DNA from 2 places in the Paenibacillus kyungheensis genome. Region 1 is predicted to be linked to the other one. Evidence: riboswitches for the same ligand, from Rfam matches in the RefSeq annotation. Region 1 holds a riboswitch; the other holds the start of a gene.
The links. A riboswitch is a leader RNA that binds a small molecule or an ion and turns the genes downstream of it on or off. The one in region 1 is predicted to bind glycine.
Positions count from the first base shown of each region.

Region 1 (16,328 bases):
ACCAGCTTCATGGACGATTTGAGCTACTTCACTGATTTGCTTTTCAAAAAGACCGAGTGTATTCGGGTTCGTCAGCATGAGAGCAGCGGTATCCGATCCAACAGCAGCACGAAGTGCATCGAGATCAACCAAACCTTCTGGAGTCGAAGGAATCGTAATCGTCTGGAATCCGGCCACTGTTGCGCTCGCAGGATTCGTACCATGCGAAGAATCAGGCACGATCACTTTGGTACGATGCTCGCCACGTTTTTCATGATACGCACGAATCATCATCAGACCTGTCCATTCTCCATGAGCACCAGCAGCAGGTTGTAGAGTCACAGCATCCATACCTGTTAAAGCAGCAAGGTCTTTTTGCAATGTATGCATCAGTTCAAGTGCACCTTGAATACTTTGTTCTGGTTGATACGGATGAATTTTGGCAAATCCAGCATATCGTGCTACATCTTCATTGACTTTAGGATTGTATTTCATCGTACAAGAACCCAGTGGATAGAATCCGTTATCGACGCCAAAGTTACGACGGGACAATTCGGTATAATGACGAATCACATCGACTTCATACACTTCAGGTAAAGCAGGTTCTTCTTGACGAAGCATTTCCTGCGGAATCAATTGAGATACATCGATCCGAGGAACATCACACTCTGGTAAAGAATAACCGATTCGACCCGGTTGACTCAATTCAAAAATCAAAGCTTTTTCAGTAACAACAGCGCCTTGTACAGAAGTAACGGTCTCATGGACTACAGTTTCGTTTGTCATAGGATTGCCTCCAGTTCAGTTGCCAATAGATCGATCTCTGCTTTGGTACGTTTCTCTGTGACTGCGAATAAGATATGACCGGACAATTCAGGGTAAGACAAGCTTAGATCATAACCACCAATCATGCCTTTTGCTAACAATTGAGTATTGATATCAGCGACCGAAGTGCCTTCTGGTAAAGCAAGCACGAACTCATTGAAAAAAGGAGATTGGAACGCTAATGTTACATTAGGAATCGCAGATAGTGTTTGTGCAGCATAATGTGCTTTTTGCAAATTCAGATCAGCGACATCTACCATACCTTGTCTACCCATCACAGATAGATACACCGATGCACATAGCGCAAGCAATGCTTGATTAGAACAAATATTCGAAGTCGCTTTGTCACGACGAATATGTTGCTCACGAGTCTGCAATGTTAATACAAAACCACGTTTACCATCGATATCTTTGGTCTGTCCAACAATGCGTCCTGGCATACGGCGCATTAACGGTTGAGCAACAGCGAAGAATCCACAAGTAGGGCCACCTAATGACATCGAGATTCCGAGTGGCTGTGCATCACCAACAACGATATCAGCTCCAAGCTTACCTGGAGATTCAAGTAGTCCAAGTGAAATTGGATTCGTACTCACTACTAGCAAAGCACCTTTGGCATGTGCTAGGTCAGCCGCTGCTTGAATCGCTTCAATACCGCCAAAAAAGTTAGGGGATTGAACAAGCACTACAGCTGTCTGTTCATCGATCGCTTCAGCAAGAACTTGAATATCGGTAACTCCATCTCCATAAGGAACTTCCACTACATCCAGATTCAAGCCGCGAGCATAACTGCGCACAACACCGCGGGACTCGGGATGAATCGTCGAAAGAGCAATAATCTTTTTGCGTCCTGTAGCAGATGCTGCAAGAGAAGCCGCTTCAGCGAGAGCAGTTGCACCATCATACATACTTGCATTGGCAACAGCCATTCCTGTTAATTCACAAATATAAGATTGAAATTCAAAAATCGCTTGTAGTTCACCCTGACTGATCTCTGGTTGATATGGAGTATAAGCTGTATAAAATTCAGAGCGAGAAATCACATGATTGATCACAGAAGGCAAATGATGATCATATAAGCCTGCACCAAGAAAACTGGTATACCGATCTGTATCTGCATTTTGACCCGCAAGACTGGACATATGACGAGTAAGTGTATACTCATCTAGCATGTCAGACATCGGCATTGTACCTTGATAGCGAAGGGATGCCGGAATATCTGTAAATAAATCCTCTATCGAAGAAGCACCCACCACCTCTAACATTTCAGCTTCATTCTGTGGGGTCATGGGAATATAACGATGCGATTTCATAAAGGTAGACTCCTTTGGGGCAACATATCAGTCGCCTTGTGATTTTATTTAGTGACAGCAGATGCTCGTTTGTAGAAAGGGGCTTTGATCACTTCAGCTTTGAGCATTTTACCGCGAATCTCAAGTTCTATCGGTGTTCCTAGAGCAGCACTATCAGCTTCAATTAAAGCAAGTCCAAGGTTACGCTTGAGTGTAGGAGATTGAGTTCCTGTAGTCACTTCGCCGATTTGTCGGCCATCCCGATATACAGGATAGTGAGGACGAGGAATACCACGATCAATCATTTCGACACCAACCAATTTACGAGCTAATCCTTTTTCTTTTTGCGCCACTAATGCATCTTTACCTGTAAAGTTTTCTTTGTCTAATTTGACAAAGTAACCAAGTCCAGCTTCCAGCGGAGAAATATCTGCGGATAGCTCTTGACCATACAGTGGCAGGCGAGCTTCAAAGCGAAGTGTATCACGCGCGCCAAGTCCACAAGGGATCAAGCCAAGTGGTTCTCCAACTTGTAGCAGTTGTTCCCAGATCACCGGAGCATCTGTAGCAGATACATACAATTCATATCCATCTTCACCGGTATAACCTGTACGAGAAATTAGAGCATGAACACCAAAGATTTCAGCTTTGTCGATAAAAGAAAATCCTGCTAGTTCAGCATAACGATCGCTTTGCGTAGCCGCTTGTAAAATAGCAACTGCTTGAGGACCTTGCAGAGCAATTAATGCTGTTTGTTCTGAAATATTTTCAAGTGTGACATGAGCAGGTAAAGACTGCTTCATCCAATCGATATCTTTATCAATATTCGAAGCATTGATCACAAGCATATAATGTTCTTCGCCTAGACGGTATACAAGTAGATCATCGACTACACCGCCTGTTGGATAGCACATCAGTGTGTATTGAGCTTGTCCATCTTGCAGACGAGAAGCATCGTTGGTTAATAATTGCTGTAGATAAGCAAGTGAACCTTCACCTGAAATGATCACTTCACCCATATGAGAAACATCGAATAACCCTGCTTGTTCACGTACAGCTTCATGTTCTTTTTGAATCCCTGTAAATTGAACAGGCAATTCCCAACCGCCAAAGTCGATACAACGTGGTGAACCGGATTGAGCATAAAGAGGGAAAATAGGCGTACGTTTCAATTCTGTTGTCATCATCGTCACCTCATCAAATTAGTATTGTGGCGAAAAAGTAAGATTATCAATATGTTGCGAAATAGACAAAAGGTCACAACACCTTAAAAGCTCAACAAAAAAAGACAGAGAGAAAAGGAAATAAGCAGGTCGTATACCTGAACTATTTCTTTTTCTCCCTGTCCTTGATACCTGAGAGTTACCTTGCACTTCTAAATACGTCAGAAGCAACAAGTTTCCCCTTGGGTGATTGGGCGTAATCATTCGGATATCGTCGGTGACCGAATAATGCCAATTCTCTCCAGAGCTGCGTCCGGTACAGGTCCCTTTTACCTGAGAGATTCACCATTACTGGCTTACTCCTTCGGCGCTGTCATGATTCTGAACAGTCTCTCCCTGTACTTTCATTCGCTACATATGATGTTATGTATTTCCGAACATTAAGTATTGAAACAGCAATGAATGTATGTATATTATATTAATACTTGATTCAAAAAGCAATGTCAAGAGTATTGACAGTATAATCTGCCTTGCTATACGCTTGTGTGCATGAAGACATTACAACCATGAACCGGAGGAATGAACAATGAGTGAGATTAAAGATCAATTGCTGTACAGTGCAGAACATGAATGGGTAGAACGCATTAGTGATGATACTGTTCGTATCGGGATTACTGATTTTGCTCAACATCAGCTAGGAGATATCGTGTTTGTTGAATTGCCACAATCAGGTGCAGAAGTTGCTTCTGAAGCTGTAATTGGTACGATTGAATCGGTTAAAACCGTATCTGATCTTTTTAGTCCGGTCACAGGAACAATTACTAATTTCAATCCTGAATTAGAAACAGAACCTGAACTGGTAAACTCTGATCCTTACGGACGTGGCTGGATGGTAGAAGTGAAAGTTAGTGGTAATCTGGATGAAGCTTTATCCAGTCTATTAAGTGCAGAAGCATATGCTGAACATGCACAAGACTAAGTTCTAAAAAAAGTGAATACATACAAAATAAGTAGAAACCATCTAGTTATTTGTATTGTAACAAGATTAAGACTGAAAGCCTAGCAGGCGATCAGTCTTTTTTGTTATATATGGATGTTTTGTAATTTTAGGTTGGAGGAATCTGCATAATACGATAGAATGATTAAATAAAGCAGAAATAGAATTTTTTTACATAGATTCAATAGTACCATCTTGTACGAAATGTGCACTGCACTTCTATATAGGGATGACTACATCTGGAGGGGAGATTGTTGTCAAAATATCTATATCGTTTATTTTTGATTATGGTGATATTGGGCTCACTGCCTGTACTGGTTATCGGAATATTTTCGTATACATTAGCAGCCGGCGATGTGGAACAAAAAGTACAGGATGGGAATGCACAGTTATTAAATGAGACTCAATTACGTGTAGATCAGGTGCTCAAAACGTTACAGTTATCGGCAGTGCAATATGTTAATTCTCCATTAGTGACGGAAACGATGAAACAGCCGTTACAATCAGGAGACTTTGAAAAAATACGAAATTTAACAACAGGCTTTAATAATTTGCAAACGATTACATCGCTGGATCAAATACGGTTAATTAACTTTGAACACAATTGGGTGGTATCGGGAACATCATTTAGCCAGGTGTCTGATGCAGACGATCAAGCTGTGCTTCGCTCGTATCGACACAATCGAAATAGTATGTTCTGGGTAACAGATACTTCTATCGCTAATAACGGATATACGTCAAATATAGATATGATGACTGAAAATGAATTAACCTCGATCTCTTCCCAAAAGAAAACCAAAGTAGTCAGTATGGTGTTCAAAATTCCATTATTGCCTTCAACCGGTGAGCCACGTGGATTGTTAGTTTTAGATATTGCTAATGATGAGATTGATAACTGGGTCACCAGCAGTACTCGTCTTGGACAAATCTATGTATTTGATCAATATCAACAAGAATTTCTAGATAGTGGTCAGAATACGCAATATCCAGGCTTGCAGAATGAAGTGTTTAAACATGTGGAACAAGGGGAACGACAAGGATTTTTTAATTGGAAAAGTGAAGGCAAAGAAGTAGGCGTAACTTATTCTTCGTCCACATTAAATGGATGGGTGTATGTATCTGTGGTATCAATAGGACAGATTACGTCCCAGACGCGAAAAATAGCGATTTTGACAATTAGTGTCTGTGTAGCGATGTTATTATTAACGGCTTTGTTAGCTTTTCTTAGCAGTCGGCGTATGTATTCCCCTGTCTCCAAATTAATGCAGTTGTTGGGAGCAGGAGATTCAGCAGATTATCAGGCAGGACTGAACGCAGAGCAATCGTCTACAACGATCAGGCAGCTACGGTTTCCATTTGGCAAAAGCAATTCACTCACTGGATATGACAAAAAGTCTGTGAAGCGACAAGATGAATTTGCGTATATTGGTGAACAAGTAGAGCGGATGCGCTTAACAGGAAAAGAGCTTGAAGAGCAGATTCGAGAGCAAATCCCGCAGTTACGTGAATTATCGGTTATCAAGCTGATTAGTGGGCAGATTCCAGCTAATGAATTTGAACGTCGTCGCCAAATCTATGGATTCCCTAAACCTGTGCATTCTATGGCGGTATTGGTATTACAGATTGATACAGTACAAGGAACACGTTATGAAGAGACGGATCGTGAACTGCTTCTATTTGCTATTAATAATATGGTGTCTGAATTGATTTCGGCAGAGCATCGATTTAGCCCTGTATTGATAGAACAATCTCAAGTCAGTATTCTGGTAGAACCTGTAGACAATGAAGATGCGACCTTATGGTATCATGCTCAAGCAGAACGGGTGCGTACACAGGTTCAAGACTATTTGTCGTTATCGGTGAGTATCGGGATTAGTCGTCCTTTTGAACATTATCAAGGTGCTCCTGATGCGTATGGAGAAGGATTAGAAGCGCTCAAGCAACGAATGAGTCTGGGGAACAAATTAATTATCCATTTTGAAGATATCGATCATAGTACTTCTATGGAAGTGGCTGTGTATACTCAGCTCAAGCAGTTAGAAGATCGGGTGATTCAATCGCTCCAAAATGGCGATTACGAGCAGACACCTCTTTATTTTGATGAGTATATTACTCATGTGATGGAAAAAGAAATTCATTTTCGCGATTATCCGGTGTTGCTCACTCAATTAGCGGCTCGTGTCTATGAGATTGTGCAACAAAAAGGTGGAACCGTAAATAGTGTATTAGGCAAAAAAGCATCGCTTCATAAATTGCTAGAATTGCAGACGGTAGAAGAAATCAGGCAGTGGTTTACACACTCATTATTTGAGCCGTTACAGCAGTTTTTGCAAAGTCAGGCAGAGTCTCAATATATGAATATTGCCGATCAGATGATCCAGATGATTCATCAGCGATATGAGCAAGATTTGTCATTAGAAATGTGTGCAGAACAGCTTAATTTCCATCCCGTGTATTTGAGTCGTGTATTCAAAAAAGAAACAGGGATTAAGTTCAGTGATTATGTAGCTGAATATCGGATGAATCAGGCGAAGAAGTGGTTAGAAACGACAGATTGGCGAATTGCCGATATTGCAGAAAGATTAAGCTATAGTAACACGACTGCATTTATTCGTATTTTCCGTAAAATTGTCGGCACTACACCTGGTAAATATCGAGAAGAACATCGCAGTCGGAAGTTAATATAAGAATATTGTAGTTGAATCTAGCATATATAGAGGTTAATAAAAGGTTATTCTTTCTCGAAAAAAAGAAGCTAAAACCCTGATACAGCAAGGATTAGCTTCTTTTTTTACATATAAAGCTAAAATTGGATGATAGCCTGTTATCCTTCTGGAAGCGACAATAAGTCTATACAAATGTTAACGCTTTCAAGGAGGGTGAAGGATGGAAGCCAAATCAGTCAAATCATCTACACGTATACGTACAAAAGAAAGCCAAGCGAATATGTCATGGAGGGAATTTTACAAAAATCGTTGGTTATACATTATGTTGTTACCCGGGATTATTTATTTTGTCATATTCAAGTATGTACCGATGTACGGCATTGTGATGGCATTTCAAGATTATGTTCCGTACCGCGGAATATGGGAAAGTAACTGGGTAGGATTCAAGCACTTTGAACGCTTTTTCAGTGAACCGCAGTTTTGGATGTTATTTCGCAATACATTTATTCTGGCGTTATACAATATTATTTTCTTTTTCCCTTTACCTATTATTGTATCGTTGATGTTAAATGAAGTCGTGACAGAACGATTTAAACGATTTGTACAAACATTAATCTATGTACCGCATTTTGTGTCATGGGTTGTTGTTGTCGGTGTATTTTATATGATCTTTACGACAGAAGGCGGAATTTTAAACGAATTAATCTTTGCGATCACCGGTCAAAAAATAGCATTTTTACTTGAGCCAGGCTGGTTCCGTACGATGATTATTTCGCAATCGATCTGGAAAGAAGTAGGTTGGGGAACAATTATTTTTCTAGCGGCGTTGTCAGGTGTAGATACTCAATTGTATGAAGCTGCACGAATGGATGGAGCAAGCCGCTGGAGACAGTTATGGCATATTACTTTACCTGCTATCCGCAGTACGATCATCATTTTACTTATTTTGCGTCTGGGTACTTTTTTGGATACCGGATTCGAACAAATTTTCTTAATGTTGACTTCCACAAATCGGGATGTGGGTGAAGTCTTTGATACGTATGTCTATGTAAAAGGAATGACGCAAGCGCAGTATAGCTATAGTGCTGCTGTTGGATTGTTCAAATCAGTGATTGGCTTGCTGTTAGTGGTCGGAGCGAATCAGTTAGCGAAAAAATGCGGAGAAGAAGGTATTTATTGATTTATCTATTCTTTGTAGAAAGAAATCAAATAGTATAAACAATCTTTTGCAAACGATGTTATGCATTCTAAAGTTATCTATCGTTCGGAAGGAGACAACATCATGAAACAAGATCGTACATTAGGAAATCGGCTATTTGATTATACCAATCATACTTTGTTGTTATTGTTAGGGATTGTAACGGTATTGCCTTTTATCTATATCACTGCTGTATCATTTACCAGTCCGGCAGAAGTCGCTAAAGGGGGATTCATTCTTTTTCCGAAAGAATTCTCGCTTGCTGCGTATCGCTATATTTTCTCTACATCTACACTACTGAATAGCTTATGGGTATCGATCTATATTACAGTGCTCGGCACATTTATTAATTTACTGCTGACCACATTGATGGCGTACCCGTTATCACGACCTTATTTGCGAGGCAGAAAGTACATTATGCTCGGCGTATTGTTCACCATGTTATTTAGTGGCGGTATGATTCCGACGTACTTTGTTGTCAATTCTCTTCATTTGACCGATACATTATGGTCGCTAATGATTCCAGGTGCGATCAGTGCTTTTAATTTGATTGTACTCAAAAACTTTTTCCAACAAATCCCTGACGGACTGGAAGATGCCGCCAAAATCGATGGATGTAACGACGTGTCAATCCTTTTCCGTATCGTGCTACCGTTATCGCTACCAGCCATGGCAACATTCGCATTGTTCTACTCGGTAGCTCACTGGAATAGCTTCTTCAGCGCTATTCTGTATATCAACGATAGCGACAAATGGCCTGTACAAGTGTGGCTACGCGAAATTGTTATTCTAGCTCAAAGCCGAATCGGAGACACCAGCATCGAAGAAGCCGATATCCAGCCACTTACGATTCGAATGGCAGTTATCGTATTCTCAACATTGCCTATCTTAATGGTCTACCCATTTCTACAAAAACATTTCGCCAAAGGCGCACTTCTAGGATCAGTCAAAGGCTAAATTCTATCCATAATCCATAAGAACTTAATAACGTAATTTAAAATAACTTAAATAAGTAAAATGAACCAAATCCTTATTCTCACCATTTAATTCAATAACCAAACATCACACCCATACATGTCCATCACTAACCATTACACTAACGACCTACAACAAGTGTCGCACCAAAAAATCATTACCAAACCCAATAACACCTATATCACATGCTAAAAAACCATCTCAACTCGCACTACAATAATTATTAAATCCTTAAATCCTTAAATCCTTAAATCCTTAAATCCTTAAATCCTTAAATATTTAAAACTTTAAAACTCAAGTCCCTAATCCCTAATTTTCAAAAACTCAAAACTCAAATCCATTAAAACGATCTTAAAATCTTTATATCTTTACATCTTTTCTGCCACTACCCACCCAATTGTGCTAGGCGGAGGGGGAGATGGATTCTGAAAGTCGCCTTTAAGACTGGGATATCGACCGCCAGCGGTCAAATCAAGATATCCCGGTCTTACCAGCGACTGCAAGAACCATCTCCCCCGCAGCCCTCCACAACCCCCTCAACGAAAGGAGATAATCATTTATGAAAAAGCAAACAGCAGTTTTAATGTGCCTTGTATTAGCAACATCTACTGTACTGAGTGCATGTGGAAGCAAAGGATCTCAAGGAGCATCGGTCGATGATACGATCACGATGGCAATTTCTCAAGTAGGCGATATTCCTTCCGCAGGCAACCCGATTCAAACACAAATCGAAAAATACACCGGCAAAAAATTAGACGTTCAATGGATACCGAACTCGGCATATGATGACAAGATCAATGTCATGATCGCTTCAGGAGATATGCCTGATATTTTAAAAGTGAATTACACACCTGCTGTTACCAATGCGATGCGTAACGATGTATTCTGGGAAGTCGGGCCTTATCTCAAAGATTATCCCAACTTAGCGGCACAAGCAGATGTATTTTACGATAATGTCAAAGTCGATGGCAAAATCTATGGCGTACCTCGCTTTTCCGATATTGCCCGTGCGACATTGCTCTACCGCTCGGATTGGTTTAAAAAGCTCAAGCTAGATGTACCGAAAAGTACAGAAGACTGGTACAACGATGTGAAAGCGTTAACATTAAATGACCCTGATGGAAATGGGAAAAAAGATACGTATGGCATGATGTTGTTCAAAAAATATAACGAAGGCGAGTATTCATTTACAACACGTCTGGCTGTTAGTCTAGGAGCACCGAATAAGTGGAAAGTGGAAGATGATGGTTCGTTTACCCCAGAATTCATGACTGCTGAATATAAAGGTGTAATGGATCTACTCAAGCGTCTATATGATGAGCAATTGATCAATCAAGATTTTGCAGTATTTGATTCTACCGAAGCAGATAAGAAATTCGATTCCGGTCTAACCGGTATGAAGATCGCTGTGGCACAGACCGCCAAAAGTCAGCTTGAACGTTTACAAGAAAATGTACCTGATGCCGAAGTCGATCTTGCCAAATTAGAAGGGCCGGACGGTTATCGTGTACCTGCTCAATCCGGTAATGCAGGTATTCTGGTATTTCCTAAAGTCTCTGTGCCTACAGAAGAAGACCTCAAAGCGCTGTTGTCTTTTTTGGATAAATTAATGGACCCTGAAATGTCTACACTGTTATTGCGTGGAGTCGATGGAAAGCATTATAAAAAGTTAGAGGATGGACGGGTAGAAATGACCGATTTTGCTGCTTTTCAACGTGAAGTGAAGCCTTATCGTGATAATTTGCCACTGGTAGAAGGATATAATGTGCCTGCGCAAAAAGATACCAAAATTGGTGAAAAAGGAGTAGCGATGGCAAAAGAAATTACACAGTATGCTATTCCGAATCCAGCATTGACGTTGTATTCACCAACATATGAAGAACGCGGTGGGGATCTCGATCAAATGATTAATGATGCACAAACCAAGTATATTATGGGCAAAATTGACGAAAACGGCTGGCAACAACAAGTGGAACTGTGGAAAACATCCGGCGGCGACAAAGTGATGCAAGAATACGCAAGCTCCTACAAAGAACAGCAACAACAAAAGCAAAGCAAATAACCATGTTCATACCATAATGATCGGGAGGAAATAATAATGAAATTTGTGGTTAAACAAACTGCTTGTTGGACACTTACTGCTGTATTGGCTTTGGGATTAACAGGTTGTGGGAACAGCGATTCAGGAGCGGCAACAGCGGATTCTTCAACCGTACGTATTTCACTCATGCAAGTCGGCGATATTCCCAAAACTGGAAATGATGTAGAGACAGGACTGGAAAAGCATATCGGCAAAGATTTGGATATTCAATGGATTCCCAGCTCTGCGTTTAACGATAAAGTCAATGTGATGATCGCTTCAGGCAATTTGCCTCATATTATGCGTCTGAATTATATTCCAACAACAGTGGGTGCGATTCGTTCAGATCAATTTTGGGAGATTGGCCCTTATCTTAAAGACTATCCGAATCTAGCGGCTCAAGATCCTGAGTATTACAGCAATATCACGGTCGATGGTAAATTGTACGGCGTTCCGAATTTCCGCGATATAGGGCGTGCTGCTATCGTATACCGCAAAGACTGGTTTGATACATTGAAATTAGGAGTGCCCAAAAGTATAGATGATTGGTACAATGCCGCTAAAGCGATAGCGACTAAAGATCCTGACGGTAATGGCAAAAACGATACGTATGCTTTTCCACTATTCAAAACATATACCGAAGGTTCTCAAGCTCCTCTGACCCGGATTGCAGTCAGTCTAGGTGGCGTTAATCGCTGGGGAGTAGATGAAAATGGGAAATTCACGCCTGAATTTATCACACCGCAATATACAGAAGTGTTACAAATGATGCATCGTCTTTATGCTGAAAAATTAATCAATGCTGACTTCCCTTCACTGGATTCTACAGAAGCCGATAAAATGATGGCATCCGGTAGAATTGGTATGAAACTAAATGGCGTAGCAACCAATGGAAAAAGTACACAACAATTATTAACAGCCGCAGTACCGGATGGAGTGGTTGATATTTCTCCATTTGTCGGACCAGAAGGAATTCGTATTGCAGGTGAACCCGGTAACTTTGGTTTTCTAGCTTTCCCCAAAGCGACCGTCCAAGACGAAGCACAACTGAAAGAATTATTAGGTACACTCGATAAACTGATGGACGAGCCTACAAGTACATTGCAGTTACGCGGGATCGAAGGCAAACATTACAAAAAAACAGCAGACGGCAAAACAGAATTTATCGATTTCGATGGATATCAACGAGATGTGAAGCCTTATCGTGATAATTTGCTAAATATTGAAGGTTATCATGTACCTGAATTGGTCGATACCGAACTTGGAACCAAAGGAGTAAAATTATCAAAAGATGATCGCAAGTATGCTATCTCTAATCCTGCATACAATCTAGTATCGGATATCTATACAGAGCGCGGACAAGAGCTAGACCAGATGATTAGTGATGCACAGACCAAATACATTATGGGTGAGTTAGATGATGCTGGCTGGCAACAAGCGATTACAAGCTGGCGTACTGCCGGTGGTGATCAATTGATCAAAGAATACGAAGAAGCGTATGCCAAATTAAAGCAGTAAATCATTTGTTGCATAAACAAATAAATGATCAGCGATAACGAAATGTTTATCAAAACGATTCTATAATGCTAGGTAACAAAAAATGCTAGATACCAAAAAACTGTAATTACGTCTTGTTCTATTCTGCTCAGACAGAGTAGTCAATGAGGTGTAGTTACAGTTTTTTGGTATGTCATTTCCACGATTCGATGTTATTACTAATCAGCAGATGAGTAGAAATAGATGGACTGGTTTATTAACAAGAAAAGAATCACTTACAGGAGGAACATCATGAATACAAAACGTGTATTGATTACAGGTGCCAATTCCGGCATGGGACTTGCTTCTACTATAGAATTAGCCAAGCGTGGCTATGAAGTTATTATGGGCTGTCGCAATGAAGAACGTGGACAAAAAGCATTACAAGAAGCACGTGAAAAAAGTGGTTCTGATCAGATTACACTGATGAAATGTGATCTAGGGTCACTGCAACATATTCGTGAATTTGCAGAACAATTTAATCAGAAATATGATCGGTTGGATGTTTTACTTAACAATGCAGGGGTTGTTAATTTGAAGCGTCAAGAAACAGAAGATGGATTTGAAATGAGTATCGGGGTTAATCATCTCGGTCATTTTTTGCTGACTCATTTGCTGTTAGATGCACTCAAAGCTTCCCCTCAAGGACGAATCGTTGTTGTCAGTTCAGGGGCGTATAAGATTGGTAAAATTCATTGGGACGATCCTCATTTACACAACGGATATACAGTCATCAAGTCATACGCTCAATCCAAAATCGCGAATATCTTTTTTACACGTATTATGGCGGAAAAGTTAAAAGATACTCATGTAACGATCAATTGTCTGCATCCTGGAGCAGTAGCGACTAATATTGGAGTAGATCGGGATACCGGATTTGGTAAGCACATTTTGGCTGGAGTAGCGTATCTTCCTTTTTTCCAGACACCCGAGCAAGGCGCAGAAACGGCTATTTTCCTTGTAGATGATTCTTCTGTAGCTCAACATTCAGGACTGTATTATTATCGCCAAAAGATCCATAAGCTCAAGCCCAAAGCACTGGATGATGCAGAAGCGCTTCGTTTCTGGGAATGGAGTAAAGAGCAGGTGGGCTTGCAAGAGTAATAAGAAAGCAATTTCGGTCACAGACAGTATCAGGTCTAATCGTTCCAATCTGTTATGCGATCTGTCTTACATGATCTATCATCTACTGGTACAATAGAATCATCTGATATCTGTTATAATCAGAACAAAAAAAGAAAGGATGATGATACCGAATGAGTAACGAATATCCGCCGAATCCTAATGACGTTCAGCAGAATCCGTATCAAGCTCCACCTCAACAGCAATATGGAGGAATGCCACCATACCCGCCGTATATGCAACCACCTTTGCAAGGATTAGGCGGCTGGTTAGCTTGTTTTCAAGTGTATATGTATTATGTACTTATTGCTTTTATGTTTACTATTCCTAGTTACATATTTTTAATCTGGATGCACAATAATCCAGGGCAGTTTGATGCGGTAGTACCTGGTATGACTAATAGTGTATTTTCTGTTTATGGCAACAACTTTATGTTGGTGATGATTATGGGAATTGTCTTATCCATTATTTCGTTTCTGTGGATGATTACTAATCTAGTGTTCTTTTACAAACGTAAAAAATTCTTGCCACGTGTTATGATTGCATACTGCTTATTCCAAATCGCTGTAAGCGTTGTGACATTGTTGTTGATTCCAAAGGTAGGTATATCACCAACAATTAGTAGCATTTTTGGTATTGCTACGCTGGTTGCTTGGATTTTCTACTTTATGCGTTCTGTACGTGTCAAAAACACATTTGTTCGTTAATCCATCACGTAATCTTTCGTCAATCACGCTGATCTTTACATTTGTTTTTATACAAGGAGGCAGATTAAATGAGTGATCAACATTTACCTTACACGATAGAAATAGCTAGACAAGAAGATTTACCTGCTATTGTCGATATCTACAATTCTTCTATTCCTGCAAGGTTGGCTACTGCGGATACAGAACCTGTAACAGTAGAAAGCCGACAAGCATGGTTCGATGAACATGTTCCTGATCGTCGTCCATTGTGGGTGCTGTGGCAAGATGGACAGATTGCAGGTTGGGCAAGTCTACAGACATTTTACGGGCGACCTGCTTATAACGGTACGGTAGAGCTAAGTGTATATGTACACAACGATTATCAAGGAAAAGGTATCGGTAGCAAATTAGTCTCTTATGCGATTGAGCAAGCTCCAGCAATGCATATACATACGCTGCTTGGTTTTGTTTTTGCTCATAATGATCCAAGTCTGAATTTGTTGCGTAAATTTGGATTTGAAGATTGGGGACATTTGCCACGTGTTGCTATTTTGGACGATGTAGAACGTCATTTGGCGATTGTAGGCAAACGTATAGAAGCCAAGTAACAGAGGTTAAAACGTTAACTGTATAGATGCAACCTAACACCTGATAATGCGTCTAATGATTATCAGGTGTTTTGGTCTATTTCAGCAAACAACAACTGATTGCTAGCATGATATGACCCGCCCGGTAGGTTGCTCAAATATACAGTTGACGGTAATATGTATGAGGAACCATATCAGTTATACAGAGATAATATGTATTTGGGGCAGATGCCCAAAGGAAATAGCTTGTGGAAAGGAAGCCGATCAATGATCATACTGAAATCACCTCAAGAAATAGAAGAAATGAAAACAGCTAGTCAGATCGTAGCAGATTGTCATCGTGAAATTGCCAAGCTGATTCAACCGGGAATTACAACGATGGAAATTAATGAATTTGTCAAAAAGCATATTACCAAATTAGGTGGTAAACAATTCACCAATGGATATAATGGGTTTGAATATGAGACTTGTGCATCGGTTAATGATGTAATCGCTCATGGCTTTCCAAATCGTACGCCTTTACAAGAAGGCGATATTGCCAAAATCGATATCGTTGCTGAATATAATGGTTGGCTAGGCGATTCTGCATGGTGTTATGCAGTCGGTAACATTTCGCCAGAAGCTGAAAAGCTAATGCGTATTACCAAAGAATGTCTTTATATCGGAATAGAACATGCTATCGTAGGCAATCGTCTAGGAGATGCGATGGCTCCGCTACAACATCATGCCGAAAGTAATGGATTCCATGTGGTACGTGATCTATTGGGTCATGGCATCGGACGTGATCTTCATGAAGAACCTAACTTTACCCATACAGGCAAACCGGGCAAAGGTACACGTCTAAAAGAAGGTATGGTATTTACGATTGAACCGATGATTAATGAAAGCACGTATCGGATGACGATTGATGCTGATGGCTGGACAGCACGCACAGCCGATGGAGGATGGTCTGCTCAGTATGAACATACTATAGCGATTACAGCAGATGGCCCGATTATTTTGACAGCTCAATAATAGTTTGCTGCGATAAAGTGGTTGAACATATCGATGTAGTAGCAGTTTTAACAAGTGCATTGTTGAGACTGCTATCATGGTATTATCATAGGTAGCAGAGATAGGGTTTAGGAATTGTTATCCTTTTTTGTATTCAAAAGCAAGTTATTGAGGTAAATAATAAACACACGATATGCAATACAACCTCCGCTTTTCCAACTATACAATC
Region 1 covers NZ_CP117416.1:3,903,536-3,919,863, reverse strand. Annotated here, with positions in the region: gene gcvPB (aminomethyl-transferring glycine dehydrogenase subunit GcvPB) at 1-765, opposite strand, end outside; gene gcvPA (aminomethyl-transferring glycine dehydrogenase subunit GcvPA) at 762-2,117, opposite strand; gene gcvT (glycine cleavage system aminomethyltransferase GcvT) at 2,162-3,280, opposite strand; glycine riboswitch at 3,570-3,667, opposite strand; gene gcvH (glycine cleavage system protein GcvH) at 3,846-4,238, shown strand; gene PQ456_RS16710 (helix-turn-helix domain-containing protein) at 4,511-6,943, shown strand; gene PQ456_RS16705 (ABC transporter permease) at 7,203-8,102, shown strand; gene PQ456_RS16700 (carbohydrate ABC transporter permease) at 8,205-9,077, shown strand; gene PQ456_RS16695 (extracellular solute-binding protein) at 9,655-11,157, shown strand; gene PQ456_RS16690 (extracellular solute-binding protein) at 11,194-12,693, shown strand; gene PQ456_RS16685 (SDR family oxidoreductase) at 12,964-13,815, shown strand; gene PQ456_RS16680 (DUF2569 family protein) at 13,968-14,540, shown strand; gene PQ456_RS16675 (GNAT family N-acetyltransferase) at 14,609-15,127, shown strand; gene map (type I methionyl aminopeptidase) at 15,374-16,120, shown strand.

Region 2 (16,328 bases), 170 kb from region 1:
TTCTCCTTTGCCTGCATCTCTAGCTCGTATACTTTCATATCCTCTACGCTCATACATCGGTAATAACCACGGGTGTTTTTCGGCTGTACCGAGTGTCACCGCAGGTGCTCCTACTTCATCACGAATAATATGTTGTTCGACCCAGTTTAACAATTTGCTACCTGCGCCGGTTCCTTGTACATTCGGATCAACTGCAAACCACATAATAAACGGTAATCCTGTCTCAGCTGTTAATTCTTTGACCCGTTCAGGATCAGCCAAAGTTACAGTTGCTACAATCAACCCATCTTGTTCTAACACATAACATTTATTATGCGTAATATTGTCTTGAATCAATGCTAGATCAGCATGAGCTGCTGGCCATGTTAATCCTAATTCACGAATAGTTACATAGGCTTCATACGTGATATGAAGTACACGCTCTGCATCTTCCAATGTTGCCAAACGATAAATGTCACTCAATTCTGTCACCTCTTTATTCCGACTATGTTCATCAGATTATTATATTATAATCTAACATTGATTATACCACTTTTCTAATTGATTTTTTCTATAGGTACTTATGGAGCCTATCAATTCATAAGCTACAGTGTTGGGGAATCGATAATCGTTAAACGATTCCAGATCTGTTGCCAATTTTTCTGTTGAACACGTTGCTGATAAATATGAATATCTCCTCGACTCTGAAGAAAGCGTGGATTGACACGGATCTTCATTTCAAAAACATCCCTTAGTCCACATGGAGCGACCAGAATCAATTGATCCTGTTCATCTAATCTAATCCCTAATGCTGTAGCAGTTTCTGGAAAACATGATATCGCATCAACGGTAGAATGATAGGGCGCAATCCGATTAGCAATATGCATGCGTGCTTCATTTTTCACTGACCATGGTAATTGTGGTTGTATCCGGGAAAGCTCTTGTTCCCATACTTTTTCTATTTCTTCATCTAGATCACTAGCATCATAATAGACCACATCAATATCTGATAATGGTGTACGAGGTTCTATCTGATGAAGTTGATCCCAGATTTTCGAACGCACAAATCCAGCGCATACCCAACTATCTGGCAATCCTAGATCCCGTACATTTCGCAAAATCTCCATCATCCAGCAATCAGCAGTGATCCATTCTATAATAATTTGGTGTATCATCTGTTCGTGATCGCTATGAGGTACAGGCATATCTATTATCTCCTTTATAAAAAAGATTTAAGATCGTCTATCTTTTCGTTTGAACTATTTACTTGCTTTTGAATTGCATCTTTCATATAGCGGGCAAATTCTTGTAATTGTATAGTCTCTAACGCAGTAGAATCACTAACTCCTTGATATTGATCAAGGCAAGTCTGGATAAGCTTGGAATATGTAGCAGGAACATGTGTTAATCCCCACTCTCCGCCTTCTTGTTTGGAAGAAATTACATTTTCTCTGAGGAAAAATAAGATCCGACACAGATTGAGTGTGAAATATACAGGTGATGCAACAATATCGTCTTCTACATGTTCAATATCTGCCAAAATCGAGCGAATATACCACTGTGGATCAATAGGTACAAATACTTCTTTGATCTCTTTGCCATATAGGGTTACACCTCGATCATACGTTACAAATATATGAGCTGCTAGATCAGGATCTTCTGCTCCTTCACAGACATATTGCTTATCTGTTCGATACTTTTCCCGGTGATATGCAGAATAATGGAATTCAAATGGAGTAGGATATACAAACTGCTTCACATCGTTTTCCAATAATATACTTATCTCAAATCCACTACTAGACATCAGATGTTCTTCTAATTTCAAAAGTCTGTTAGCGATATGGAGCTTTGACGAACGATTGACTTTCTGTTGCACAATAACCAGCAAATCGATATCACTGTGATGCGGATGAAAACCACCCATCGCTAAAGAACCATGAATATAAATGCCTACCAAATTATGCGCCAATTCTTCTTGAAATAAATGAATAATGTCTGCTACACCATAACAATTATTTGATATCATCGCTTGAATGTCCACTATTCTCTACTCCTTTATTCGATATCTGATGCAATATCTTCTATTTTGTACTGTCTCTGTTATGTACTCCTTCTACTAATAATATACCAAAAAGGCATCCCTAACTTTCCAGGAATGCCTTGGGTATGATGTTCTACTGATAATCCACTTCTTCGGTAAAATGAATCTGTTGCAATCGCTCTTGAATCCGTTGAATTTCAGCCGACGTTAGCGGTGCGTTGGGCGCAATTTTGTAATTACGTCCGGTCACATAGCTCACTTCTGTATGACTATCAAAAGCATACGGTGTCTGCGGAACAGGTGTTTTCGTATAATCGGTAAAATCGATCACCGACCATGCTTGATCTCCATCTTGTTTACGCAAAATAAGACGTTGGTACGCATTTTCAGTCCATAAATAACGAGTATCGGCTGGTGAATTATTGCCATCTAAAGCTGTTGTATATCCGGAGCCTCTGAACATTAATGTAAATTGGGATTGATGATTGGTCGCTCCTGATTGGGTGCGATACGTTTGACCAAGCTCATTAATCCCTACAATACTCACATCACGTCCTGCTGGAAAATGATCGACAAAGTCTTTCCATCCATTGAACAAGTTATCATGACGTAACACCCAGTTTGTATCAATCACTATAGATAAATAATTAACTGTATTCATCATTTGATACGGATTATCGACATATTGCTGTGCTGTATATAGTTGAGGCTCAGCATTCGAATCTTTCACATACGGATCACCCGGATGAATCGTCCAACGGGAGGACTTTTCCACATACCTTGAACCAATCGGGTCGATCGTGACAGGATTCATAAATACAGCTCCGCTATTGTCTACATCTCCTTGCGCTGGCACTAATGGATTATATTGATTCGACCAGTAAGGCATTAATGGCGAACCTTCTCCAAATAATTGATTCACATTATACTGTGTCGCTGCCCAGCCCATATACGAAGTGATCTCAAAATGATCTTTGAGCCATGTCACCTGCTCTGGATTGACGGCAAAGCTAGACAATGAAGTAGGACGATATGCTACCGGAATACTGGTAAATACTGAAGGTTGCCCTACTGTACCTGATTCATGCAACGCATTCATAGCATTATAGCGATACATATACAACCACTCATTCATTTCATTGCCCCATTGTGCTAATGTATAGTGATTGTTCGGATAACCTGACAAAATACCTACTTCATCTCCATACAGATCCACATACTGTAATACTTGTTGTAATTGTGGACGATTGCTTTCTTGGAAAACAAAATTGTTATCGATTGCCCATGTAATGTGTAAATGCGGATCAATCTGTGCCAGCATACTACGCATCTGTTGCATTTCAGCTAGTGTCGTCGAAGAACCTGATCCTCCTTCTAACATCACAGATACAGCAAAATATTGCTTTCTACGTTCACCTGCTACGACTTTCAGCTCAAATTCTTTATTTAGATATACGCTGGTCGAAGGTGAGGTTACACTGATTTGAAACGGAATTGTACTGCCTACAGGCGGAATATTATGCACATTGATAATACGTCCCTGTTCATCAATAATTCCTGTATCATTTTCAAATCGAATATGCAGGTCGGCTGGTAAATACTCAGGTGCAATCGGCTGACCGTACACATCTTGAAGCACATAACGAATACGCCATGAATCCAACTTGAGCGATACCGATTGATCTAACGTATACGTATCCATATAAACAGAGCGAATGACACGATCTGGCTCCGCTTCCGGCTGTTCTACAGGTGGAGTTACTGGTGGTGGTGATTTGATAGTGACCATCACCATCGTCGTGACATGAAGATCAAGCTTCGCTTGTGGTGATACAAGATGAAGTGTGACCGGAATCAATCCACCTGTTGCGGGAATATGTTCAGGATGAATAATTTTGCCACGGGTATCAAATATATTTAATTTATCTTCAAATTGATACGTAAGATCGGATAATATTTTCTCAGGCCAAGCAATCTTCTGACCTTGATACCAGAAATAAAATGATAGTTGATAATTATTATATGTTGCTGGATCATTCCACAATACAGGAGCGTCTATACTCACACGATCAAATACAAATATAGGCTCAACTGGAGGTGAAGTTACTGGTGGAACAACAGGTACTTCAGGATCGGGTCTAGGATTATTTTGATTACGGTCTTTGTCTTTGGCATTTGCTCGTTTTCCTGTGATCTCAGGTGTTGTTTCTACTTTATCTATGGTTGTAGCAGGTGATTTACCGCCTATCGTCAGTACAGGTTGAAGGTCTGGCTCTGCCTCACTCGCTGGCTTAGATACAGGCTTATTCCCTTGCGCTAACAATTGCTTTGCACGCTGATGTAACTCATCTCCAGATTGTAGTACCCGATAAGCGACCAGTATAGCCGCCTGACGTTGAACAGGCTGTTTTGGTGCAAACAGATGTTGCTCATTTCCTTGCATCAAGCCTAACTGCTCCATCAGCCATACGCTGGACTTGGCATAATCTGAAATATCTGCTTGATCGGCAAATGTAGCTATGCCTTCTTTTTGCAAGGTATCGGTTAATCCTAGATAACGAGCATACCAGACCGCTATGTCTTGACGGGTAATCGATTGCTTTACACCAAATGTGGTTGCATTGATCCCATTGGTAATCTGATGTTGATACAATGCACTGACATAAGGAGCAGCCCAAGGAGAGACATCTGTAAAAGGTAGTACTGTTCCTGGTTCGGATGTCCAATTCAAGCTTTTAACAAAAACGCTCGCCCATTCCTGTCTGGAAATCGAGCGTTGCGGTTGAAAGCTTCCATCTTCATAACCTGTAATGACTCCTTGCGCGGATAATGACGTAATTGCATCAAAAGCATACGATTGTTTGATATCGGTAAATGCTTCTGTGCTAGTGGCTGAAACGCTTGTCGCATTCGTACATAATAGTAATATCATCAGCAAGCAAGCTACATACTGCCTCATGTGTGTTGACCCCACTTTGAATATCATAAGATTATTTAAAGCTTGTTGATATAACGAACAAGCTATAACGTTGTATTCACCTCCAAACACATCGTATGAACCTTTATTTCAAAATTAATACAATACTTTAGACCCATACATACTGGTATGTACTCTTCGAAGTAGGGTAAAAGTTGAACAACTATACTACTAATTTATTTACGTATATATCGAATTATACAACAATTTATCGGAATATTAAGGAAAGGTTTGAAGAAAAATCGAAAAAAGCCGCTTTATTATAAACGGCTTTTCGGTATTATGCATATAAATGGATATTTTGTTAGTTAATTCTTATTCTCTTGTCTACGGCGTCTTAATTCTTCCGTAATTTTACGTCCTGTTGGCGTTTGAGCGAGTCCGCCCCGAGCTGTTTCACGATGTTCACTTGGCATCGAACGTCCGACTTGTAACATGACATCGACCACTTCATCTGATGGAATAGCGCTACGTACTCCAGCTAGTCCCATATCTGCCGCTGCTAACGCATTTACTGCACCTAATCCATTACGAACAATACAAGGAATCTCGACTAACCCTGCTACTGGATCACAGATTAATCCAAGTGTATTTTTTAGAGCCAGCCCTACAGCATGCATCGCTTGTTCCGGTGTACCACCACGCATCTCAACCACTGCTCCAGCGGCCATACCTATTGCTGAACCGACTTCTGCCTGACATCCACCTTCTGCGCCTGAAATCGAAGAGTTGTTAGCAATCACATAACCGATAGCACCGGCTGCGAACAATCCTTGTACCATCTGTGTATCATCCCAACCAAAACGCTCTTGCGAACTGACAAATACTCCCGGAATAATACCACATGAGCCTGCGGTAGGCGTAGCGATAATCCGTCCCATTGAAGCATTCACTTCTGATACGGCTAATGCATAAGCCATCGCACGCGTCGCATCACTGCCTGACGATGTATCTCCGCTTAACATATAGTCATGCACACGACGTGCATCTCCACCAGTCAGTCCACTTCGTGAAACGGTATCTTCTGTGATTCCGCGCTCGACTGCTTCTTTCATCACCTGATAATAATCAGTCATTTGTTGAATAACGTCTTGCTCGCTTACTCCTGTTTCTTTCACTTGCTCTTCAATCATCAGTTCCGCTATCGTTAGTGAACGTTCTTCACATAACCGAACAATATCTTTTAATGTGCGAAATTGCATATCACACTCTCCTTTAAACTTCGTTTACTTCAAATCAATAACAGCTGCCCGGGTAACATAAGGCAATTGCAAAATCTGGTTAAGCACAGACTGGTCAGGTACAGTATCAAGTTCTATCACAGTCATCGCTTCTCCGCTACGTGCTTTGCGATCAACATCCATAAATCCGATATTCAGTTCAGCATCGCTCAGTGTACGTGTAATATCAGCAAGTACTCCTTTACTATCCATATGCTCAACTGCTAACATCGGATATTGGCCCGACCCGCGCACATCGAATCCATTTAACTCATGAATCTCAATATTGCCTCCACCAATCGAAGCACCTGCGACTTCGGCACGTTCTTCTCCATGCTGTACAATAATACGCACAAAGTTAGGATGAGGATAATTGCCTGTTCCTTTATCAAAAGAAATCGTAATGCCTTGACGATCCGCTTCTTCAGCTGCATCCGGTAAGCGATCATCATCGGTATCATAATCAAGCAAACCGCCTACTAGAGCAAGATCTGTTCCATGCCCCCAATACGTCTCTGCAAAAGAACCATACAAAATAATCTGTACATGCTCAGGACATTTGCCCAAAAAGTGTCGCGCTGCTCTACCCAAACGTGCTGCTCCTGCTGTATGTGAACTAGACGGTCCTACCATTGCAGGTCCAATAATATTAAATACATTTTTAAATCGCATCATTTTTCTTCTCCCTTATCACCAAAATATGCGCGCACAAAAAAAGACAGTGAATAGCCTGCGCGTGGCCTATTCCTCTGTCCTCGTTACCTGAGAGTTTAGACCGAACACAACTGTCGGTGGTACTCCTTGGGTGGCTCATATGCTCTCTCCAGAGTTGCATCCAATAGCGGTTCGGGTACCTGAGAGATTAATTAACCATCGCCAAATAGTTAGCTTGCTCCTTCGGTGGTGGATCACATACATCCACAGACTCTCCCTCTATCTTCATGTGCAGTTATTTATTTACGTGATTGACCTGATCTTATTAACGTGAATACGTTCAATATCTTTAGCTTAATTCAGCACACCTGACACTGTCAATTGATTGATTTGAAAAACAACTAATAAGTGGTAGACATAACAAAATCCTTTCCCGATATGCTCGAAAAAGGATTTTGCTAGTGAATCTATAGAACATTTTATCTTATATACTTGTAGATACAACTATCCTCTTAATAACGATTCAGCGCCATCTACAAATATCTCTGTACCTGTTACATGAGAAGCTTCACTAGATGCTAAAAACAGCACAAGGTTAGCTACTTCTTCGATTTTGCCAGGTTCACCTTTAAGCGGATGATCACCTTCAGGGAATTCCATAGGAATCTCTACTTCTTTTAGATCATCACTTGGATACGTATTATCATCGATTTCAGTATCGATCGCTCCCGGACAGATAGCATTGACTCGAATTTTGTAACGAGCCAGTTCCAATGCCGCCATTTTCATAAAAGCAACTTGCGCTGCTTTGGTAGAGGCATATGCAGAGAATCCTACATTAGAGAATACACGATTACCATTGATAGAACTTGTAATAATAATACTACCACCATTTTCTTTCAAATGAGGGATAGCATATTTTACAGTTGCAAATGTACCGCGCAAATTGATCTCTACCGTTTGATTCCAATCATCTATTTCCAAAGTTTCAATAGGAGCTTTGCTACCGTTGATTCCTGCATTAGCAAATACAATATCCAATTGACCTGCTTCAGACGCTACTTGTTTCATTGCACTTTCAATCATTTCTGGCTTGGAAATATCGCATTCGATTACATATGCTTTACCGCCAGCTTGTTCAATTTCAGCTTTGGTTTTTTCTGCATTTTCAGGCGTACGATCTAACATATATACAACAGCACCTTCTGCTGCAAATCGTATCGCTGATGCTTTACCTATTCCTGATCCGCCACCTGTTACTGCTGCTACTTTACCGGTTAATTTTGTTTCTGCCATGGGGATAAGCCTCCATATTTCAGAATTTGTCTTTTAAAGATAAACGTTGTAGCTCTATGATAACGTTATCTCGTTTCCTATTGTAAGTACCCTAGCAGACAGAGCAGTGAATCAGATGATTGCATATTATTCAGTGTGCTGAATAGAATCGTTCTTTTTCGGTTTGGGTAGAATCACAGAAAAGGTAGAACCTTTATTGGGTCTGGATACAAAATTCAATTCACCCTGATGATCTTTGACGATCCGCTCTGTAATATATAATCCAAGCCCTGTTCCTCGAATATTGTGCTTGGAAGCAGAACTTGCCCGGAAAAATTTTTGGAATATGCGACTATGATCTTCCGGTGGAATCCCGATCCCTGAATCTTTGATCGACACCGAAATATGATCCTGTAATTCGTTGATAACAATATGAACCATCGAATCATCTGAAGAGTATTTAAGAGCATTACTAATCAGATTTCGAAAGACTTGAATTAAGCGTTGCTGATCGCCGTTAATAAATACTTCATGCAATCCTTCATGGTGAAGCATGATACGGTCTCTTGATTCTGGATTCCATTGATCACAAATACCTTGCAACATTTCATATAGCGGAATATAAGTCATATGATACTCGGCATAATCGGCTTCGATCCGCTGAATATCTAGAAAATCATCTATTAAATGAGACAACCGCTGTCCTTCTTGATGAATCGTTTCTATAAAAGCATGCCTTTTTTCAATCGACATATCTTCATAGATCATTAACATTTCGATATAACCCATCATTGCAGATAATGGTGTGCGCAATTCATGAGAGACTACGCTCATCAATTCATTTTGCATCTGCTTCATATGCTCTTCTTCAGTGCGATCTCGAAAAACAAGAATCACACCATGTTCAATCTGTTGCACCGTATCTGTTACTGGAGTGACATAGAGCGATAGAATCTTTTCATTTTGTAACAATACCATCTCGCCTTGATTCCATGTGTGTTCTCCTTGCAAAAATCGCTCTAACTTTTCGATCCATAAAGACGTTTCGGTGACCAGTTGACTTTCTATATCACGTAACAATTGCTGGATAGGATAACCGGTATAATCTTTGATGGAAAATAGCGATAACATCGTCGGATTAATAAATGAAATAATCCCTTGAGAGTCACACATCACAATGCCTTCTTGTACCGATTCCAGTAAATTGCCGGTAATACTTTTTTGCTTTTCTGCTGCACCTTGTTCTTCTCGTAATCGATCGGTCAGCACTTCCAATTGACGTTCATGTTCATAACGCTCAGCTTGCGCTCTTTCTTGTTGCGTCAAGTCATGTACAAAAAATGTCTGAAACGAAGATTCTTCGGCTAGAATCTCACTGCGTGTTAATCCCACTTGAAAAGCTGTACGGTCTGCATGAATAGCTGTGACCGGGCAGTTGTTGTCTCCTGCTGGAATCGTATCTAGTAGTAATAATTCCGATAATGGTCTACCCATCACTTGTTCACGTGTATAGCCAAACATCTTTTCAGCGGCAGGATTAAACTCTGTTATTTTTTTCTGATGATCTGTTGAAATGATGCCATCGATAGCGTATTTGAGAATAGCACTTTTTTGAGCTTCACTTTCCGCCAGATCAAATGTACGTTCAACTACACGAATTTCTAAATTCTCTTTATCATGTTGAATTTGCAAAAACTGCTCTTCTAATACCAGTGATACTAATTTGAAGTTATCAATTAATGCGTGAAATTCAACAATATTACTATCCGGCCAATCTATCGGCTTATTTTTACTCAATTTATCAGGAATATTGTTAGACGCTTTGGCTAACTCCAGTAAAGACTTAGTAATTTTACGGCTAATCGGACCTGCCAACAAAATCGCTATCCCGATAACAATCAAAATCGTTGTAATACTTTGAATATAAAATATATAAATACGTTCTAAATAAAACGCCGCTGTCAATTTTAAAATTAATCGATAATTATGATCTAATGGAATATCCATAACAAAGTACGACTCCTGCCATCGCTCGATCAGGGTTAACCGATTTATAGGGAAATGATGAAAAATAGTAGCTCCATCTTTGGTAGTAGAAATAATCAAAGATTCATCATTTCTAGACTCTACAAGTTGTTGTGTCGTCTCGCTATTGAGCGTGCTATACATAGATGTACCTAACGGGCTTACGACAACTGAATCGATATAAAAGTTCTTTTTATATATGTTCATTAACGGTTTGGTTTTGCGCATATCTGACAAACTAATCTGTATATCTTGCTTATACACTTGTGAAGAACGTTCCATATATGAAGAATACAACCCTTGAATATCATAAAATTGTTGATGACTAATAACCACTAATAATAACAACGCTGTAAAGATAACGAAGGCAATTAAATATTTAAAAATAATACGTCCCAGCGAAATCGAATAGATCGGCTGATTGCCTATCGCTACCCGACTCATAATACTTTCTAACAAAATCGAAGCAATCAATAAATTAATAATGCTATTAAAACTTTGCTCAAGAAGAATCAATGCGATCATTTGAATATCAATAGGATGAAGACGATATTCATACATACCATATATCAGAGGTAGACCTATACATAACCAAAAGATCAGATCTGCTTTGAATAAAACTCCTCTGCTAAATCGCTTGAAGTACAAATGCAAAAATAAAATCTCCAAACCAAACAAGCCGGTCATAAAAAGATAAGACCCGCCAAATCCAAAAGGTATATTTATAGCGAGTAAAGCAGGCACAGCAAATCGTAATCCATATAACCGGAAAATAATCAGAAGTGCTGCGCTGCCCAGTGCAAACCGTAAATTTAAAGATAAGTCCAATTTAAAATAATTGCCTGCTATGCCAAAGATCGTTAAGATGATTGTTCCTATCAAAGGAGATCGGAACCAAAGAAGTATTCTGTATTTCATGACTAACGGTCCTTTCTACCACGGACAGCAGGTTAACCCGAAAGACCTTCTGATAACAAACCATCTGGAGTCACTCCAGGATATTCGTATCTTATAATGTCAGTCTCCGATACAGCTTTGCCTATCTGTGACTCAATAAATTCCAGTTCACCTTCAGAAGCACCAATACAATGCTTCATCCCCGGTTCTACAACGATAACATCACCTGGAGAGATCATCGTGATAACTCCATCAAGGCAGATATATCCTATACCTGATATAATCGTCCATACTTCTTTACGTAATTTATGTTCATGATAACTGATAAAGCGACCTGATGTAATCACGACTCGTTTGGTCACTGTCTCTAGCCCGCCTTCATCTTGCCGATGAGAAATAATCGTTTGTTTGCCCCAGAAGCGTTCTTCAAACCGCGGAGCAATTTCTATCTGTCCCACCATCTCTTTAATGCCTGTAGCATCTTCACGATTGGTCACTAAAATACCGTCAGGCCCTGCCACTACGATCACATTAGGAACATTCCATATACTTACCGGTATATCGAGTTCGTTAATAATACGAGTATCTTGAGATAAAGGAGAGATATATCCTGAACCGGTCACATCAAAATCCATTTCACGAATTAATGAATCCCATGTTCCCAAATCTCTCCATTCTCCATGAAACGGTAATACAGATATATGCTTTGTTTTTTCTACAACCGCTAGATCAAAACTTGTTTTGGGTAATGCTAAATAGTGCTTTAACAATTCATTATAGTTAGAGTTCCAACCTTGATTTTCAATATGGTCTAGCAAAAATCCTAAGCGGAATGCAAATACACCGCAATTCCACAATGCCCCTTTATGTATTAACGATTGGGCAGTGATTATATCTGGTTTTTCTAAAAAGGAGCAAACCCCAAAATATTCCTTATCCACCAGTTCAGACATCAATGGTACAATATATCCGTATTTGTCTGAAGGCTCCGTTGGAGAAGCACCCATTAAGACCATCTCATCACCAGACTTCTCCAATATAGATGGAAGCTTACGCAAATGCTCAAAAAACTCGTCACCGGCATAACCGTCTACCGGCATGACTCCTATCATTTCATCACGTGTAGCACCAGCATGATGATATAAATATGAAGCTGCTAAAGCGATTGCCGGAAACGTGTCTCTTTGCGCAGGTTCTTCAATAATCGTAGCATCGATACCAATTTGCCCACGAATCAGATCAGCTTGATACCCGCTAGCTGAAAAATAAGCTTGCTCTGACAAACCTGCATCTTGCAATTGTCTCCAGATTCGCTGTAGCATACTTTCAGGCTGACCTTGATGACGAAGAACAGGAAGAAATTGTTTGGGACGATTAACGTTCGATAAAGGCCATAAACGTTTACCTGACCCACCGGACAACAATATCATGCGCATATATGAAACCCTCTTCCGAAAAATGTAGTAAGAACTTAAAAAAACTGTTCATTTTAGCTGTTTCTGCCGAAAATAAATATAGGGAGTCGAATGATACTATAGTCCTATTCCATTTTCTCATGTATATTTTAAGAAAGTTCTCTTTTCCGTATAAAATTTCATGCTAATTGATTCGCATTTTTTTAACATTTGGATTACTTTCATTGTTTTAAAGCTGAAATTGCTATGTTTACTTGAAATTCTATTCTTGATCTTTCTATATATTTCGCTTAAATATCGTTGTATTAAGCATGTTATAGAATAGTAAAGGGAGATATTCAACAAGCCTATTATTTTTCATACAGGAGAGTGACAGCGATGTCTATCAAAGTTCTTCTTATTGAAGATGAGAAAAGTCTGGCAGATATGATTGCATTTTTTCTTCAAGAAGAAGGTTACCTTACCGAAATGATTCATGATTCCAAAGACGCTATTCAAAAACTGTTTCATTTCAAACCGGATATTATCGTAACCGATCTTATGCTTCCTGATATGGATGGAAGTGAATTAGTCAGTCAGATCCGCAAACAATCTACCGTACCTGTATTGATGATATCTGCCAATACGATGCTGAATGAGCGGATCAAGGCACTGGATAACGGTGCTGATGACTTTTTGTGTAAACCATTTAGTCTCAAAGAATTGGATGCTCGCATCAAAGCATTGCTACGTCGTAGTGGCCCGACTATTATTACCGAGCCCAAAGTCAATGTATCTAAAGACAAAAAAGGACGAATTTCTGTGAATGACTATCGTCATAGTCTGTTTGTCGAAGAACAAGAAGTTGAAGTCACTCATATCGAATTTGCGATTATGAAAGAACTGTATAATTACCCTGGCAAAGTCTTTACCCGCAATGAACTGATGGATCGTATTAAAGGAGGAGATCGCGCTTATCTGGATCGTACCATCGATGTACATATTTCCAGCTTGCGTAAAAAGATAGAGCGCGATCCCAAAAATCCTCAGCATATTCGTACAGTATGGGGTACAGGATATAAATATGTGATGTAATATCAGCTTATCATTGGATTGTTTTACATTCGCCTTCGCTTTTTCCAGCGTTTATAAGGAAGAATACAAGCGATACCAGCTAATATCCCTATACCGAACAGTATCCAGCCTATACGATAAGCAGAAGCTAGAATAATAACAACAGTGCCACTTCCACTGTCTTCGCTCATAAACCCAGTGGTCACGCCATTCACAGCCAATCTTGCTCGCTGAGTCTCTCCATTCAGGCGGAATTCCCAGAGCGGATTCGGCGATTCTGTTTCACGAATCAGCACTTGCTCATGATTCGGATTGCTGAGTATAAAACTTCGTTCCATCGAATTTTCACGATTGGCTTTGATTGTAGCTTTATGTGAAGGAACTGTAAAAAACTGATCGATATCTTGACCTTCAAATAACATGAATTGATCGACCATGATCATCGCTTTATACGGAATAATAGAGTAATTTTTAATTTGAAAAGAACCTTTTACTTTCTGATCTGCATGCGCTAGCATTTGGAACTGCATCATCGCGGTTCCGGCTGGCGCTTTTATAATTTGATCGTAATGGTTCCACTTCGTTTTATCCTCTTCTTCTACTTCATTAATATAAGAAGTCTGCAATATCTGAGAATCAGCATTCAAAAATACTAATTTCATATGACGCTGTTTGACATGTTGTGAGATCGCATCCAGAGTGACTGAATATTCTTCTAATGGACTAGCTTTCATTTTTTGAGAAGCATAGATATTCCAATCACAAGAATAACTAGGTGCATATTCGATCGACATGCCTTGAGCAGATATTACTTTGCGTGTATGACCGGGCTGAATATCTGTCATACATTCGGCTGAACTGTTTTGAAGCAAGCTTTCGCTCGTCTCTTCACTTGGCAGTACATTCACTTCATTCGCTTTCATCAAATGAATATCTTGATCGGTCGTTAGGGAAGGCACCTGACTATCCAACACCAATTTCAATTGATATGTGCCTTTCGTTAGCAACAGATCCTTGAACTCTATCCGCCCGTAATTACGCAGTAATCCTGGAATACTTAATTTTTGCTTGGCGAATCCATCTTGATCAGGCAATGTCTCGATAACTGTATTTTTGGTCGTAGTATTTTCTGTCGATCGGGTATATGCTTGATCACTTGTTATCTGGCGGGAAATGACTTCGCCTGTTTTTTGATTGATCCATTTCATCGTTAAGTTGCCTTGATATCCGGAAGGAATATTTGCCAAAATCGAGGCAGAATAGTTGGCTGTTTTGAGAATATCTACTTTTTTCTGCAATGTTCCTTGTTGATAACTGATTCCTCGTCCCATACTTAACAAAGGAAAAGCACGTTCTGTCTGCGTATTCCCTTGTCCGGAGAAATCATTTTCAGCTTCTAATGTAAAAAATAATTTACCTCGCTTCACTGCTTGCTCTACCGGAAATGATAACTTCTCTGCTTGATCGGTAGGTACAATCGCCAGTAAGTTGATCGCATTAAATCCTTTTACATTATTGACTGTAATCGCTGAATCTCCTGCGGGAAAATGATGTTCTCCCAGATCAATCCATTCAAACTGATTGCTTCCTTCATGTTGAGTAGTAATCTTCACCTGTTTGTCAGGCAATCCAAATACCAGTTCTCCACCTTGCTTGTTCATAAATACTCTCGCATACACATGGGATGTCTGCTCTTGCTCCATTTTTTTATGCATTGTAAATGTATTCGGTTTACGATATTTCCCCAGATCTAACAGCTGAATATCATGAATCCACCAGTAATTTTTTTGTTCAGGACGTTGCTGGGTTAACAGATCAATTCGCATCCATTTACTACCCGGTGGAGATACATATTCCCCGTAGAAATTCACCCCGTTGAAGTTATTTTCTTCCGAAGGAGCCACAACATAACTCACTCCAAGTTCATCCATATGCTCATCATAAAATCTCATTTTGACATGCATTTTATTGGTACCTCTACCTGAAGCAGTAATATTAAATTGATACGGATTATTTTCTTTGGCTTCGATCATGCCTGATTTAGCAACTTGCCAGATATTGTTGGCATCGCCTTTAATAATTTCTCCATGCAACGTAGGAACATCATTCAATCCCTCCAGAGGATTCGCCTGTACACTAAACATTTGCGGATTATCAGGTGTGAAGAACTTTTCAGTTCGTAATAATGAATCAAAATCGACAACAGTTCGTCCTTCAAGCTTGCTCATCTGATAAGGCTGTACGTCTAATTTTTCACTGGCAAAAGTGACTGCAATTCCTGCATCCATCTCCATATCGAATGAAAAATTTTTAATATTTTGTGAAGAAAGATACCAGAGCCAATCGTTGGTAGAAGCAAATGTTTTGGACCATTTTAAAAATGCATTTCCATCTTCAATCGCATCAAATGGACGTAAATAATCTTCTTCTGGCAATTGCGATAAAAATAAATCATTATACGAAGAAGCTTCAACATAATCGCCTTTACGTACGGTCTGAATCGTATTCAGCTTCGGATTCAGCGTAGTGAACAACACACCGAATTGATTGAAATTAAAACCAGGTTGATGGCTATAACTTTCCAAGCGACTATATCCGTATGGTGTAACCACTTTGGCAGGTAAAATATTCATATAATCAGGCGCCTGATCCAATTGAAAGATTGAAAAGATCGAATTTTGATACGTTCGCTTCAATCCCGCCTGATCTTCTAGCATCGATAATTGAAATTGTTGCCGCTTTTCCTGTCCTTCATATTCGTTATGATAGACAAGTTGATTAATGCCAAACGT
Region 2 covers NZ_CP117416.1:3,729,891-3,746,218, forward strand. Annotated here, with positions in the region: gene PQ456_RS15925 (GNAT family N-acetyltransferase) at 1-462, opposite strand, end outside; gene PQ456_RS15930 (nucleotidyltransferase family protein) at 585-1,184, opposite strand; gene PQ456_RS15935 (aminoglycoside adenylyltransferase domain-containing protein) at 1,199-2,020, opposite strand; gene PQ456_RS15940 (S-layer homology domain-containing protein) at 2,154-4,979, opposite strand; gene sdaAA (L-serine ammonia-lyase, iron-sulfur-dependent, subunit alpha) at 5,306-6,199, opposite strand; gene sdaAB (L-serine ammonia-lyase, iron-sulfur-dependent subunit beta) at 6,224-6,889, opposite strand; glycine riboswitch at 7,050-7,160, opposite strand; gene PQ456_RS15955 (SDR family oxidoreductase) at 7,376-8,167, opposite strand; gene PQ456_RS15960 (PAS domain-containing sensor histidine kinase) at 8,294-11,089, opposite strand; gene PQ456_RS15965 (sugar phosphate nucleotidyltransferase) at 11,122-12,504, opposite strand; gene PQ456_RS15970 (response regulator transcription factor) at 12,862-13,557, shown strand; gene PQ456_RS15975 (UbiA prenyltransferase family protein) at 13,581-16,328, opposite strand, start outside.
Region 2: another riboswitch for glycine. It lies ahead of sdaAB (L-serine ammonia-lyase, iron-sulfur-dependent subunit beta); the one in region 1 lies ahead of gcvT (glycine cleavage system aminomethyltransferase GcvT).